DNA from 3 places in the Solibacillus sp. FSL W7-1436 genome. Region 2 is predicted to be linked to each of the others. Evidence: a T-box and tRNA genes for the amino acid it is inferred to sense, from the RefSeq annotation. Region 2 holds a T-box; the other regions hold tRNA genes.
The links. A T-box is a leader RNA that pairs with one kind of tRNA and senses whether it is charged. The one in region 2 lies ahead of leuS (leucine--tRNA ligase), so its partner is inferred to be a tRNA-Leu.
Positions count from the first base shown of each region.

Region 1 (4,162 bases), 1.3 Mb from region 2:
TTTCCTGTCCGTCTTCCAGTTGCAGAATTGGCGGATAGATCATTACATTTTCTTTATTGTGAAATGTATGCTCCATTTTTGCCATTCGTTCACGGGCAAATTCCAGTACGCCGTATTGCTCATACAACCTATAGTAAAAATTAAGCTTCTGCATTAAATAATCATCTTCACATTTCAGACGGGGAATGGCGATTTTACTGGCATAGACTGGAACCGGATATTCATTCGTAACTTGATTTACTACCCCGATATGATCATTATGAAAGTGCGTTAAAATAATACGGGTAATTTGGTTAATTTCAATTTTATATTCCTTCAATTTCTGATAGAAGAATTGCTCAAATTCACCACCTTCAATACCCGCATCTATTAAGGTATAGTCTTCTCCATTTTGGTAGACATAACAGTTTATACTCCCCAATCCACTATAATCAGAAGGAAAAATAATCGGGTAAACTGCTTTATTACCTGTTTTTATTGCATTCACTTTTCCACCTGCTCCCACTGTTTATATGCAGAAAGGGCATGCCTCGAAATTGATTCCAGACAGCCCTTCTATTGTATCTTAATAATACCTTACTGTTCATTCTTCAAACAGTGGAGATTTACATTATTACAAAACAAAAAAGACATTGCAAATTTTGCAATGTCTTTTCATTCAAGTGTATATGACCCGTACGGGATTCGAACCCGTGTTACCGCCGTGAAAGGGCGGTGTCTTAACCACTTGACCAACGGGCCAATGGCTCCGAAGGCAGGACTCGAACCTGCGACCTGCCGGTTAACAGCCGGATGCTCTACCAACTGAGCTACTTCGGAATAATACTATGGTGGGCCTAAATGGACTCGAACCATCGACCTCACGCTTATCAGGCGTGCGCTCTAACCAGCTGAGCTATAGGCCCATAGTATGGTGGGTTTGGACGGAATCGAACCGCCGACACTTAGAGCTTCAATCTAATGCTCTACCAACTGAGCTACAAACCCATAAAAAAAATGGCGGTCCCGACCGGGATCGAACCGGCGATCTCCTGCGTGACAGGCAGGCATGTTAACCGCTACACCACGGGACCAACATCTGAAGTAAAAATATTAAAAATGGAGGAGGTAGAGGGATTCGAACCCCCGCGCGGTGTTACCCGCCTGTCGGTTTTCAAGACCGATCCCTTCAGCCAGACTTGGGTATACCTCCAAAGGGAATAAAATATAAATGGTGGAGCCTAGCGGGATCGAACCGCTGACCTCCTGCGTGCAAGGCAGGCGCTCTCCCAGCTGAGCTAAGGCCCCATAAAATGGTCGGAATGACAGGATTCGAACCTACGACCCCTTGGTCCCAAACCAAGTGCTCTACCAAGCTGAGCTACATTCCGAATATGTCAGTAAAAAATATATTATGGCGCGCCCGGCAGGAGTCGAACCCACAACCTTCTGATCCGTAGTCAGACGCTCTATCCAATTGAGCTACGGGCGCGCATTATTAGAGATAAGAATTATAAAATGGTGCCGAGGGCCGGAATCGAACCGGCACGGTGATCACTCACCGCAGGATTTTAAGTCCTGTGCGTCTGCCAGTTCCGCCACCCCGGCATTTTGGAGCGGAAGACGAGGTTCGAACTCGCGACCCCCACCTTGGCAAGGTGGTGTTCTACCACTGAACTACTTCCGCAAAATGCTTAAGATCTTTTATATCTGACAGTATGTATAATTTTATAAAACTGGTGAGCCATGAAGGACTCGAACCTTCGACCCTCTGATTAAAAGTCAGATGCTCTACCAACTGAGCTAATGGCTCTCTAAATGGTGCCGGCGAAAGGAGTCGAACCCTCGACCTACTGATTACAAGTCAGTTGCTCTACCAACTGAGCTACACCGGCACTTAGAAATGGTGGAGGATGACGGGCTCGAACCGCCGACCCCCTGCTTGTAAGGCAGGTGCTCTCCCAGCTGAGCTAATCCTCCAATATTCTAGCGAAGCGACGTCCTACTCTCACAGGGGGAAGCCCCCAACTACCATCGGCGCTAAAGAGCTTAACTTCCGTGTTCGGTATGGGAACGGGTGTGACCTCTTTGCCATCATCACTTCACTATAGTGGGCTTTAAAAAGCCTATGTAAAAGAATTTTCATTCTTTCAAAACTGGATAAACGGTTCATTGAATTTGTGCAATAAAATGTGGTTAAGTCCTCGACCGATTAGTATTCGTCAGCTGCATGCGTCGCCGCACTTCCACCTCGAACCTATCTACCTGATCGTCTTTCAGGGGTCTTACTTACTTGCGTAATGGGAAATCTCATCTTGAGGGGGGCTTCATGCTTAGATGCTTTCAGCACTTATCCCGTCCATACATAGCTACCCAGCGATGCCTTTGGCAAGACAACTGGTACACCAGCGGTATGTCCATCCCGGTCCTCTCGTACTAAGGACAGCTCCTCTCAAATTTCCTACGCCCACGACGGATAGGGACCGAACTGTCTCACGACGTTCTGAACCCAGCTCGCGTACCGCTTTAATGGGCGAACAGCCCAACCCTTGGGACCGACTACAGCCCCAGGATGCGATGAGCCGACATCGAGGTGCCAAACCTCCCCGTCGATGTGGACTCTTGGGGGAGATAAGCCTGTTATCCCCGGGGTAGCTTTTATCCGTTGAGCGATGGCCCTTCCATGCGGAACCACCGGATCACTAAGCCCGTCTTTCGACCCTGCTCGACTTGTAGGTCTCGCAGTCAAGCTCCCTTATGCCTTTACACTCTACGAATGATTTCCAACCATTCTGAGGGAACCTTTGGGCGCCTCCGTTACTCTTTAGGAGGCGACCGCCCCAGTCAAACTGTCCGCCTGACACTGTCTCCTACCCCGCTAAGGGGCATGGGTTAGAAGTTCAATACAACCAGGGTAGTATCCCACCGACGCCTCCTTCGAAGCTGGCGCTCCGAGATCTCTGGCTCCTACCTATCCTGTACAAGTTGTACCAAAATTCAATATCAGGCTACAGTAAAGCTCCACGGGGTCTTTCCGTCCTGTCGCGGGTAACCTGCATCTTCACAGGTACTATAATTTCACCGAGTCTCTCGTTGAGACAGTGCCCAGATCGTTACGCCTTTCGTGCGGGTCGGAACTTACCCGACAAGGAATTTCGCTACCTTAGGACCGTTATAGTTACGGCCGCCGTTTACTGGGGCTTCAATTCACAGCTTCGCTTGCGCTAACCGCTCCTCTTAACCTTCCAGCACCGGGCAGGCGTCAGCCCCTATACGTCACCTTACGGTTTTGCAGAGACCTGTGTTTTTGCTAAACAGTCGCCTGGGCCTATTCACTGCGGCTTCTCTAGGCTATGCACCCAAAGAAGCACCCCTTCTCCCGAAGTTACGGGGTCATTTTGCCGAGTTCCTTAACGAGAGTTCTCTCGCACACCTTAGGATTCTCTCCTCGACTACCTGTGTCGGTTTGCGGTACGGGCACCTCTCACCTCGATAGAGGCTTTTCTTGGCAGTGTGAAATCAGGAACTTCGCTCATACGAGCTCGTCATCACAGCTCAACGTTATAGTATGCGGATTTGCCTACATACACGCCTTACTGCTTGAACACGCGCAACCAACGGCGTGCTTACCCTATCCTACTGCGTCCCCCCATTTCTCAAACGGTGAGGAGGTGGTACAGGAATATCAACCTGTTGTCCATCGCCTACGCCTATCGGCCTCGGCTTAGGTCCCGACTAACCCTGAGCGGACGAGCCTTCCTCAGGAAACCTTAGTCATACGGTGCATGGGATTCTCACCCATGTTTCGCTACTCATACCGGCATTCTCACTTCTAACCGCTCCACCAGTCCTTCCGGTCTGACTTCAACGCTGTTAGAACGCTCTCCTACCACGCATACTCAAAGTATGCATCCACAGCTTCGGTGAATCGTTTAGCCCCGATACATTTTCGGCGCAGCGTCACTCGACCAGTGAGCTATTACGCACTCTTTAAATGATGGCTGCTTCTAAGCCAACATCCTGGTTGTCTAAGCAACGCCACATCCTTTTCCACTTAACGATTACTTGGGGACCTTAGCTGGTGGTCTGGGCTGTTTCCCTCTTGACTACGGATCTTATCACTCGCAGTCTGACTCCCGTGTATAAATATCCGGCATTCGGAGTTTGTCTGAATTCGGTAAAG
Region 1 is NZ_JBBOWV010000001.1:1,603,183-1,607,344, reverse strand. Features, by position in the region: gene MKX73_RS08115 (MBL fold metallo-hydrolase) at 1-487, opposite strand, end outside; tRNA gene MKX73_RS08110 (tRNA-Glu) at 670-741, opposite strand; tRNA gene MKX73_RS08105 (tRNA-Asn) at 744-819, opposite strand; tRNA gene MKX73_RS08100 (tRNA-Ile) at 829-905, opposite strand; tRNA gene MKX73_RS08095 (tRNA-Phe) at 912-987, opposite strand; tRNA gene MKX73_RS08090 (tRNA-Asp) at 998-1,073, opposite strand; tRNA gene MKX73_RS08085 (tRNA-Ser) at 1,100-1,192, opposite strand; tRNA gene MKX73_RS08080 (tRNA-Ala) at 1,212-1,287, opposite strand; tRNA gene MKX73_RS08075 (tRNA-Pro) at 1,294-1,370, opposite strand; tRNA gene MKX73_RS08070 (tRNA-Arg) at 1,395-1,471, opposite strand; tRNA gene MKX73_RS08065 (tRNA-Leu) at 1,499-1,587, opposite strand; tRNA gene MKX73_RS08060 (tRNA-Gly) at 1,592-1,666, opposite strand; tRNA gene MKX73_RS08055 (tRNA-Lys) at 1,717-1,792, opposite strand; tRNA gene MKX73_RS08050 (tRNA-Thr) at 1,799-1,874, opposite strand; tRNA gene MKX73_RS08045 (tRNA-Val) at 1,884-1,959, opposite strand; rRNA gene rrf (5S ribosomal RNA) at 1,969-2,084, opposite strand; rRNA gene MKX73_RS08035 (23S ribosomal RNA) at 2,172-4,162, opposite strand, start outside.
Region 1: it has a tRNA-Leu gene. The T-box ahead of leuS (leucine--tRNA ligase) is inferred to sense a tRNA for this amino acid. The anticodon was not compared.

Region 2 (4,162 bases):
ATAATGTCATCCGGGTTTACTACATTGCCTTTAGATTTAGACATTTTTTCATTACCTTCACCTAGAATCATCCCTTGGTTAAATAACTTTTGGAACGGTTCCTTCGTATGAACTAGCCCTAAATCATAAAGCACTTTATGCCAGAAGCGTGCGTATAGTAAGTGAAGTACCGCGTGCTCAGCACCACCGATATAAATATCGACTGGAAGCCAGTGTTTTAATAGTTCAGGATCTGCAAGCGCCTGATCATTTTTCGGATCGATATAGCGCAGGAAGTACCATGATGAACCAGCCCATTGCGGCATTGTATTCGTTTCACGGCGTCCTTTTTTGCCTGTTACCGGATCAACTACATTTACCCATTCTTCAATATTTGCAAGTGGTGATTCACCTGTACCTGAAGGTCGGATGTTTGTTGTTTTCGGTAATTCCAGTGGCAGCTCTTCTACAGGGATCGTAGTCATTGTGCCATCTTCCCAGTGAATTACTGGAATTGGTTCACCCCAATAACGTTGACGGCTGAATAACCAGTCACGTAGACGGTAAGTGATTTTCTTTTCCCCTACACCATTTTCCACTAACCATTCAATTGCCTTCGCAATACCTTCTGCTTTATTTAATCCGTTCAGGAAGTCCGAGTTAATGTGCGCACCGTCACCAGTGAATGCTTCATTCTCGATGTCTCCGCCTTCAAGAACCGGAATAATTTCCAAGTTGAACTCTTTAGCAAATTCATAGTCGCGCTCATCGTGTGCAGGAACAGCCATAATTGCACCTGTTCCGTATGTTGCCAATACATAATCCGCAATCCAGATTGGCACTTGTTTGCCGTTAATCGGGTTCACTGCATAAGCACCTGTGAATACACCTGTTTTTTCTTTTGCTAAGTCTGTACGTTCTAAATCAGATTTTAACGATACTTTTTCCAAGTATGCTTCTACCGCTTCTTTTTGCTCTGCAGTAGTAATGTCAGCTACTAATTTATGCTCTGGAGCTAATACACAATAAGTCGCGCCAAATAATGTATCCGGACGTGTTGTGAATACTTCGAAGTTTTTGTCTGTGTTGGCAACTGTGAATTTCACTTGTGCGCCTTCAGAACGGCCGATCCAGTTACGCTGCATTTCCTTGATCGATTCAGGCCAGTCAACATCAACTAAATCATCGACTAAACGGTCTGCATATTTTGTAATACGCAGTACCCATTGTCGCATCGGACGACGAACTACCGGGTGGCCGCCGCGCTCAGAAACTCCGTCGATTACTTCTTCGTTTGCAAGTACTGTACCTAATGCTTCACACCAGTTTACTGCCACTTCATCCACATACGCTAAATCCATTTCCACTAACTTAGTGAAAATCCATTGCGTCCATTTGTAGTATGACGGGTCAGTTGTATTAATTTCACGATCCCAGTCATAAGAGAAACCTAGTTCGTTAATTTGACGTTTAAATGTTGCGATGTTTTTTGCCGTAAATTCAGCAGGGTCATTTCCTGTATCAAGTGCATATTGCTCTGCAGGTAAACCGAATGCATCCCAACCCATTGGATGAAGTACATTATAGCCTTGCATACGTTTAAAACGAGATAAAATATCTGTCGCCGTATAGCCTTCAGGGTGTCCTACGTGCAGACCCGCACCTGATGGATACGGGAACATATCCAATGCATAAAATTTCGGTTTATCCATTTCATTTTCAGTTTTGAATGTTTTATTGACATCCCAAAACGTTTGCCACTTTTTTTCAATTTGCTGATGATTAAAACTCACAATAATTCCTCCTTTAAATATATTCTTGCTGTGGTTTATGTATTTTAGGCGCATCATCAATGATTTAACAGAATATTTAAAAAATAAAAAAATCCCGTCCCATCTTATGATAAGAAGGGACGAGAGGTATTTTATACTCCCGCGGTACCACCCAAATTAGTGACGCAGCACTCAGCTTCATTTCTTAACGCGAATACACGGCCATTAGCTACTATTACTTCACTAAAGCAAACTCCGAGGCGAGTTCAACTTGACACTTACCGGCTTCCACCTGCCGCCAGCTCTCTATAAAGTGCGTCCGTTTACTATTCCTCATCACAGTCAATATTATTATTTCATTCATTTTAACGAATTCAACACAAAAGTACAAGTAACTGTTTTATGTTTGTTCTTTTCCCAGCGTCCGATCAAAGACCAGACACGGAATAATAGCCATGACAATGAGCAGGGATAATATTAGCATCAAAATTTGCATGCCATATAAATCTACCATTAACCCGCCAAACACAGGACCAATCATCCGTCCCATTGTTGATGCACTGTTGACTAGCCCTTGATAGAAACCCTCTTGTCCATGAGGCGCCAATTTATTGGCAATCATCGGAATTACCGGTGTAAAGAACACTTCGCCGAACGTCAAAATGACCATCGCTGCAGCAAACATCTTAAAGTCCTGGGCAAAATAGACGACGATATAAGATAGCGACATCAATATGAGACCAAGAACCAGCTGATGTTTTATTTTGTTTTCCCAGCGTGTGACAAGCGGTCGGATAATCGGTTGAACTGCAACGATCATAAATCCGTTAATCGTCCATAGTAAACTGTATTCGGACAGGCTCATTCCCAGCCCCTGCGTATAAGAAGAAATGGTCGCGCTCCATTGAGAGTAACTTAACCAGCAGACGATTAATGATATACTTAATATACTGATCGCCACAATCGGTCCCCTGTTTCTTCGTTTTGTCTCATTACCTGAGAACGGCTTTGTTGTCAGTCCCTTCATATCAAACCGCTTATATGTCGTGATGACAAGCACAAAAAATACAGCGTAGAAAAATAGATTCGCACTAAATACATAGTCAAATTTAATATCGGCAACAATGCCTGCCAATGCCGGTCCAATTGCGACCCCTACGTTGTTCGCCAAAAAGATCGAATTAAACGCACGTCGCCCCCCTTCTGGCCAGGCACTCCCTGCTATCGCATAAATCGCCGGGTACACAATCCCCCCGCTAAAGCCCAACATCGTCAAAAATATGATGTATTGCGGCCAGTCATGCCAAATGGTTAACAGTGTGATTGACAATAAATTAAATACAACCCCAATTAAAATTGCTTTATAGCCACCTAATCTATCAAATAAATAACCACCTACCAGATTGCCGAACACACCTGCCAATGAATTCAGCATGAGGACAATTCCAGCGGTAGTTAAAGATTTTCCTAAATGATCATGAATATAAATACTATTTAAAGGCCATAAAAATGAATTTCCGACCGTATTTACGAATGTGCCAATAATTAAAAACCATACTTGTTTCGGCACTCAACTTCCTCCTTCAATATTTGCTCAATTTACTAGTTTATTCTGTAACAGGAATTTGTACAAGAAAAAGATTTCTAGTAGGACACGATGTTCCGTCCGTGTTAGAATAATACGTTAGAGGAGTGAACTAGGAATGACTGAAACAAATTTCCCTTTCCCGTCAGACGGGAAACGTTATTATACATGGAATCGCTATCTGCGAAATGAATTCGGAAAGAAAGTTTACAAGGTTGCTTTGGATGCAGGTTTTGATTGCCCAAACCGTGATGGTACAGTCGCTTTTGGCGGTTGTACATTCTGTTCGGCAGCAGGTTCAGGAGACTTTGCGGGCAGTAAAGTCGATCCGATTCCCGTACAGTTCGAAAAGATTAAAGCAAAAATGGAGAACAAATGGAAAGACGGCTTAACAATGGCGTATTTCCAAGCGTATACAAATACGCATGCTCCACTTGAAGTATTAAAGGAAAAGTTTGAAGCAGCACTTGCCTGTGAAGGAGTAATGGGGCTTTCAATTGCAACGCGTCCTGACTGTTTGCCGGATGATGTTGTAGAGTATTTGGCAGAGTTAAATGAACGTACGTATTTGTGGGTGGAACTGGGACTTCAAACAGTTCATGAAAAAACAGCAAATTTAATTAACCGTGCACATGATTACGCGACATATGTGGAAGGTGTCAATAAATTGCGCAAGCATGGAATTCGTGTCGTGACACATATTATTAACGGATTACCTTTAGAGGATTACGATATGATGATGGAAACAGCACGTGAAGTGGCGAAACTGGATGTACAAGGCATCAAAATCCATCTGCTGCACCTTTTAAAAGGGACACCGCTTGTG
Region 2 is NZ_JBBOWV010000001.1:341,543-345,704, forward strand. Features, by position in the region: gene leuS (leucine--tRNA ligase) at 1-1,772, opposite strand, end outside; T-box leader at 1,885-2,100, opposite strand; gene MKX73_RS01605 (MDR family MFS transporter) at 2,152-3,321, opposite strand; gene MKX73_RS01610 (TIGR01212 family radical SAM protein) at 3,455-4,162, shown strand, end outside.

Region 3 (4,162 bases), 1.5 Mb from region 2:
GGGGCATCTCGCTTTACCGAATTCAGACAAACTCCGAATGCCGGATATTTATACACGGGAGTCAGACTGCGAGTGATAAGATCCGTAGTCAAGAGGGAAACAGCCCAGACCACCAGCTAAGGTCCCCAAGTAATCGTTAAGTGGAAAAGGATGTGGCGTTGCTTAGACAACCAGGATGTTGGCTTAGAAGCAGCCATCATTTAAAGAGTGCGTAATAGCTCACTGGTCGAGTGACGCTGCGCCGAAAATGTATCGGGGCTAAACGATTCACCGAAGCTGTGGATGCATACTTTGAGTATGCGTGGTAGGAGAGCGTTCTAACAGCGTTGAAGTCAGACCGGAAGGACTGGTGGAGCGGTTAGAAGTGAGAATGCCGGTATGAGTAGCGAAACATGGGTGAGAATCCCATGCACCGTATGACTAAGGTTTCCTGAGGAAGGCTCGTCCGCTCAGGGTTAGTCGGGACCTAAGCCGAGGCCGATAGGCGTAGGCGATGGACAACAGGTTGATATTCCTGTACCACCTCCTCACCGTTTGAGAAATGGGGGGACGCAGTAGGATAGGGTAAGCACGCCGTTGGTTGCGCGTGTTCAAGCAGTAAGGCGTGTATGTAGGCAAATCCGCATACTATAACGTTGAGCTGTGATGACGAGCTCGTATGAGCGAAGTTCCTGATTTCACACTGCCAAGAAAAGCCTCTATCGAGGTGAGAGGTGCCCGTACCGCAAACCGACACAGGTAGTCGAGGAGAGAATCCTAAGGTGTGCGAGAGAACTCTCGTTAAGGAACTCGGCAAAATGACCCCGTAACTTCGGGAGAAGGGGTGCTTCTTTGGGTGCATAGCCTAGAGAAGCCGCAGTGAATAGGCCCAGGCGACTGTTTAGCAAAAACACAGGTCTCTGCAAAACCGTAAGGTGACGTATAGGGGCTGACGCCTGCCCGGTGCTGGAAGGTTAAGAGGAGCGGTTAGCGCAAGCGAAGCTGTGAATTGAAGCCCCAGTAAACGGCGGCCGTAACTATAACGGTCCTAAGGTAGCGAAATTCCTTGTCGGGTAAGTTCCGACCCGCACGAAAGGCGTAACGATCTGGGCACTGTCTCAACGAGAGACTCGGTGAAATTATAGTACCTGTGAAGATGCAGGTTACCCGCGACAGGACGGAAAGACCCCGTGGAGCTTTACTGTAGCCTGATATTGAATTTTGGTACAACTTGTACAGGATAGGTAGGAGCCAGAGATCTCGGAGCGCCAGCTTCGAAGGAGGCGTCGGTGGGATACTACCCTGGTTGTATTGAACTTCTAACCCATGCCCCTTAGCGGGGTAGGAGACAGTGTCAGGCGGACAGTTTGACTGGGGCGGTCGCCTCCTAAAGAGTAACGGAGGCGCCCAAAGGTTCCCTCAGAATGGTTGGAAATCATTCGTAGAGTGTAAAGGCATAAGGGAGCTTGACTGCGAGACCTACAAGTCGAGCAGGGTCGAAAGACGGGCTTAGTGATCCGGTGGTTCCGCATGGAAGGGCCATCGCTCAACGGATAAAAGCTACCCCGGGGATAACAGGCTTATCTCCCCCAAGAGTCCACATCGACGGGGAGGTTTGGCACCTCGATGTCGGCTCATCGCATCCTGGGGCTGTAGTCGGTCCCAAGGGTTGGGCTGTTCGCCCATTAAAGCGGTACGCGAGCTGGGTTCAGAACGTCGTGAGACAGTTCGGTCCCTATCCGTCGTGGGCGTAGGAAATTTGAGAGGAGCTGTCCTTAGTACGAGAGGACCGGGATGGACATACCGCTGGTGTACCAGTTGTCTTGCCAAAGGCATCGCTGGGTAGCTATGTATGGACGGGATAAGTGCTGAAAGCATCTAAGCATGAAGCCCCCCTCAAGATGAGATTTCCCATTACGCAAGTAAGTAAGACCCCTGAAAGACGATCAGGTAGATAGGTTCGAGGTGGAAGTGCGGCGACGCATGCAGCTGACGAATACTAATCGGTCGAGGACTTAACCACATTTTATTGCACAATTCAATGAACCGTTTATCCAGTTTTGAAAGAATGAAATTTCTTTTAACTAAATAATTAAGTGAAGTGATGATGGCAAAGAGGTCACACCCGTTCCCATACCGAACACGGAAGTTAAGCTCTTTAGCGCCGATGGTAGTTGGGGGCTTCCCCCTGCGAGAGTAGGACGTCGCTTCGCTTATTTTTTTTGGGAGGATTAGCTCAGCTGGGAGAGCACCTGCCTTACAAGCAGGGGGTCGGCGGTTCGAGCCCGTCATCCTCCACCATTTTAATCAAGAGCCATTAGCTCAGTTGGTAGAGCATCTGACTTTTAATCAGAGGGTCGAAGGTTCGAGTCCTTCATGGCTCACCAGTTTTATAACCATTATATATACTGTCAGAATAAAAATTCTCTAATGCATTTTGCGGAAGTAGTTCAGTGGTAGAACACCACCTTGCCAAGGTGGGGGTCGCGAGTTCGAACCTCGTCTTCCGCTCCAAAAAATGCCGGGGTGGCGGAACTGGCAGACGCACAGGACTTAAAATCCTGCGGTGAGTGATCACCGTGCCGGTTCGATTCCGGCCCTCGGCACCATTTTTTAAATAAAACAATATGCGCCCGTAGCTCAATTGGATAGAGCGTCTGACTACGGATCAGAAGGTTGTGGGTTCGACTCCTGCCGGGCGCGCCATATAACTTAACTGGATAAAGCTTATATGCTTATCAAGTAGAGAAATACTTATCATCATGGCTACCTAGCTCAGCTGGCTAGAGCATTCGGTTCATACCCGAAAGGTCGTGGGTTCGACTCCCTCGGTAGCCATTTTATACTTTTGGAGGTATACCCAAGTCTGGCTGAAGGGATCGGTCTTGAAAACCGACAGGCGGGTAACACCGCGCGGGGGTTCGAATCCCTCTACCTCCTCCATTTTTACAAACTGGGTAATGAAAAAAGTATAAACATAATATTGTCGCGGGGTGGAGCAGTGGTAGCTCGTCGGGCTCATAACCCGAAGGTCGCAGGTTCAAGTCCTGCCCCCGCAACCAAATGGTCCCGTGGTGTAGCGGTTAACATGCCTGCCTGTCACGCAGGAGATCGCCGGTTCGATCCCGGTCGGGACCGCCATTTGTGGGTTTGTAGCTCAGTTGGTAGAGCATTAGATTGAAGCTCTAAGTGTCGGCGGTTCGATTCCGTCCAAACCCACCATATGCGGGTGTAGTTTAGTGGTAAAACCTCAGCCTTCCAAGCTGATGTTGTCGGTTCGATTCCGATCACCCGCTCCAGTTTTTAAATAGGGCCTATAGCTCAGCTGGTTAGAGCGCACGCCTGATAAGCGTGAGGTCGATGGTTCGAGTCCATTTAGGCCCACCATATACAATTATTCCGAAGTAGCTCAGTTGGTAGAGCATCCGGCTGTTAACCGGCAGGTCGCAGGTTCGAGTCCTGCCTTCGGAGCCATGGCCCGTTGGTCAAGTGGTTAAGACACCGCCCTTTCACGGCGGTAACACGGGTTCGAATCCCGTACGGGTCATTTATAAGCATGTAGCAAAGGCTACATGCTTTTTTTGTTTGTAAAGAAATTTAAATTTCTACTATAAATCCTCGACTACGATTTTTAATTATCAATATCAGGTTGTTTAGAAAGGGACAAATCCCATCCGGTAATTTTGAATGATCAAGAAAAGGATGATCAATCCATTACTACCAAAAAGAATTATTAGATACTATTCGAAAATAACTTCCTTTCTTTATTAAAAAATCTATAATAAATAATGGAGGTTAGATAATGAAAAATGTATTTAGTTTATTATTAGTGTTTCTTCTAGCTGTATCCACGATGCTACATGCTTCACCGACAAGTGCGGAACAAGTGTTTACTGATGTACCGCCAAAGCATAGTAATTATCAGGATATAGCTTATTTATTGAATAAAGGGATTATTAGTGCTGACAAAAAGACGTACGGTGTGAAAGATATTGTGACGCGCGAAGAAGTGGCTGTCATGGTTGCAAAAGCTGTCGGTCTTGATGGGACACAGCGAGCAACAAAATTTAAAGATGTTCCGAAGTCACATAAAAACAGCGGATATATTCAATCAGCTGTAGAAGCAGGTATCATTAATGGCTATACGGACGGGACGTTTAAACCGACGGCGAAAGTGACACGC
Region 3 is NZ_JBBOWV010000001.1:1,820,392-1,824,553, forward strand. Features, by position in the region: rRNA gene MKX73_RS09110 (23S ribosomal RNA) at 1-2,002, shown strand, start outside; rRNA gene rrf (5S ribosomal RNA) at 2,077-2,192, shown strand; tRNA gene MKX73_RS09120 (tRNA-Val) at 2,205-2,280, shown strand; tRNA gene MKX73_RS09125 (tRNA-Lys) at 2,291-2,366, shown strand; tRNA gene MKX73_RS09130 (tRNA-Gly) at 2,419-2,493, shown strand; tRNA gene MKX73_RS09135 (tRNA-Leu) at 2,500-2,588, shown strand; tRNA gene MKX73_RS09140 (tRNA-Arg) at 2,609-2,685, shown strand; tRNA gene MKX73_RS09145 (tRNA-Met) at 2,744-2,817, shown strand; tRNA gene MKX73_RS09150 (tRNA-Ser) at 2,830-2,922, shown strand; tRNA gene MKX73_RS09155 (tRNA-Met) at 2,967-3,041, shown strand; tRNA gene MKX73_RS09160 (tRNA-Asp) at 3,045-3,120, shown strand; tRNA gene MKX73_RS09165 (tRNA-Phe) at 3,126-3,201, shown strand; tRNA gene MKX73_RS09170 (tRNA-Gly) at 3,205-3,278, shown strand; tRNA gene MKX73_RS09175 (tRNA-Ile) at 3,290-3,366, shown strand; tRNA gene MKX73_RS09180 (tRNA-Asn) at 3,378-3,453, shown strand; tRNA gene MKX73_RS09185 (tRNA-Glu) at 3,455-3,526, shown strand; gene MKX73_RS09190 (S-layer homology domain-containing protein) at 3,782-4,162, shown strand, end outside.
Region 3: it has a tRNA-Leu gene. The T-box ahead of leuS (leucine--tRNA ligase) is inferred to sense a tRNA for this amino acid. The anticodon was not compared.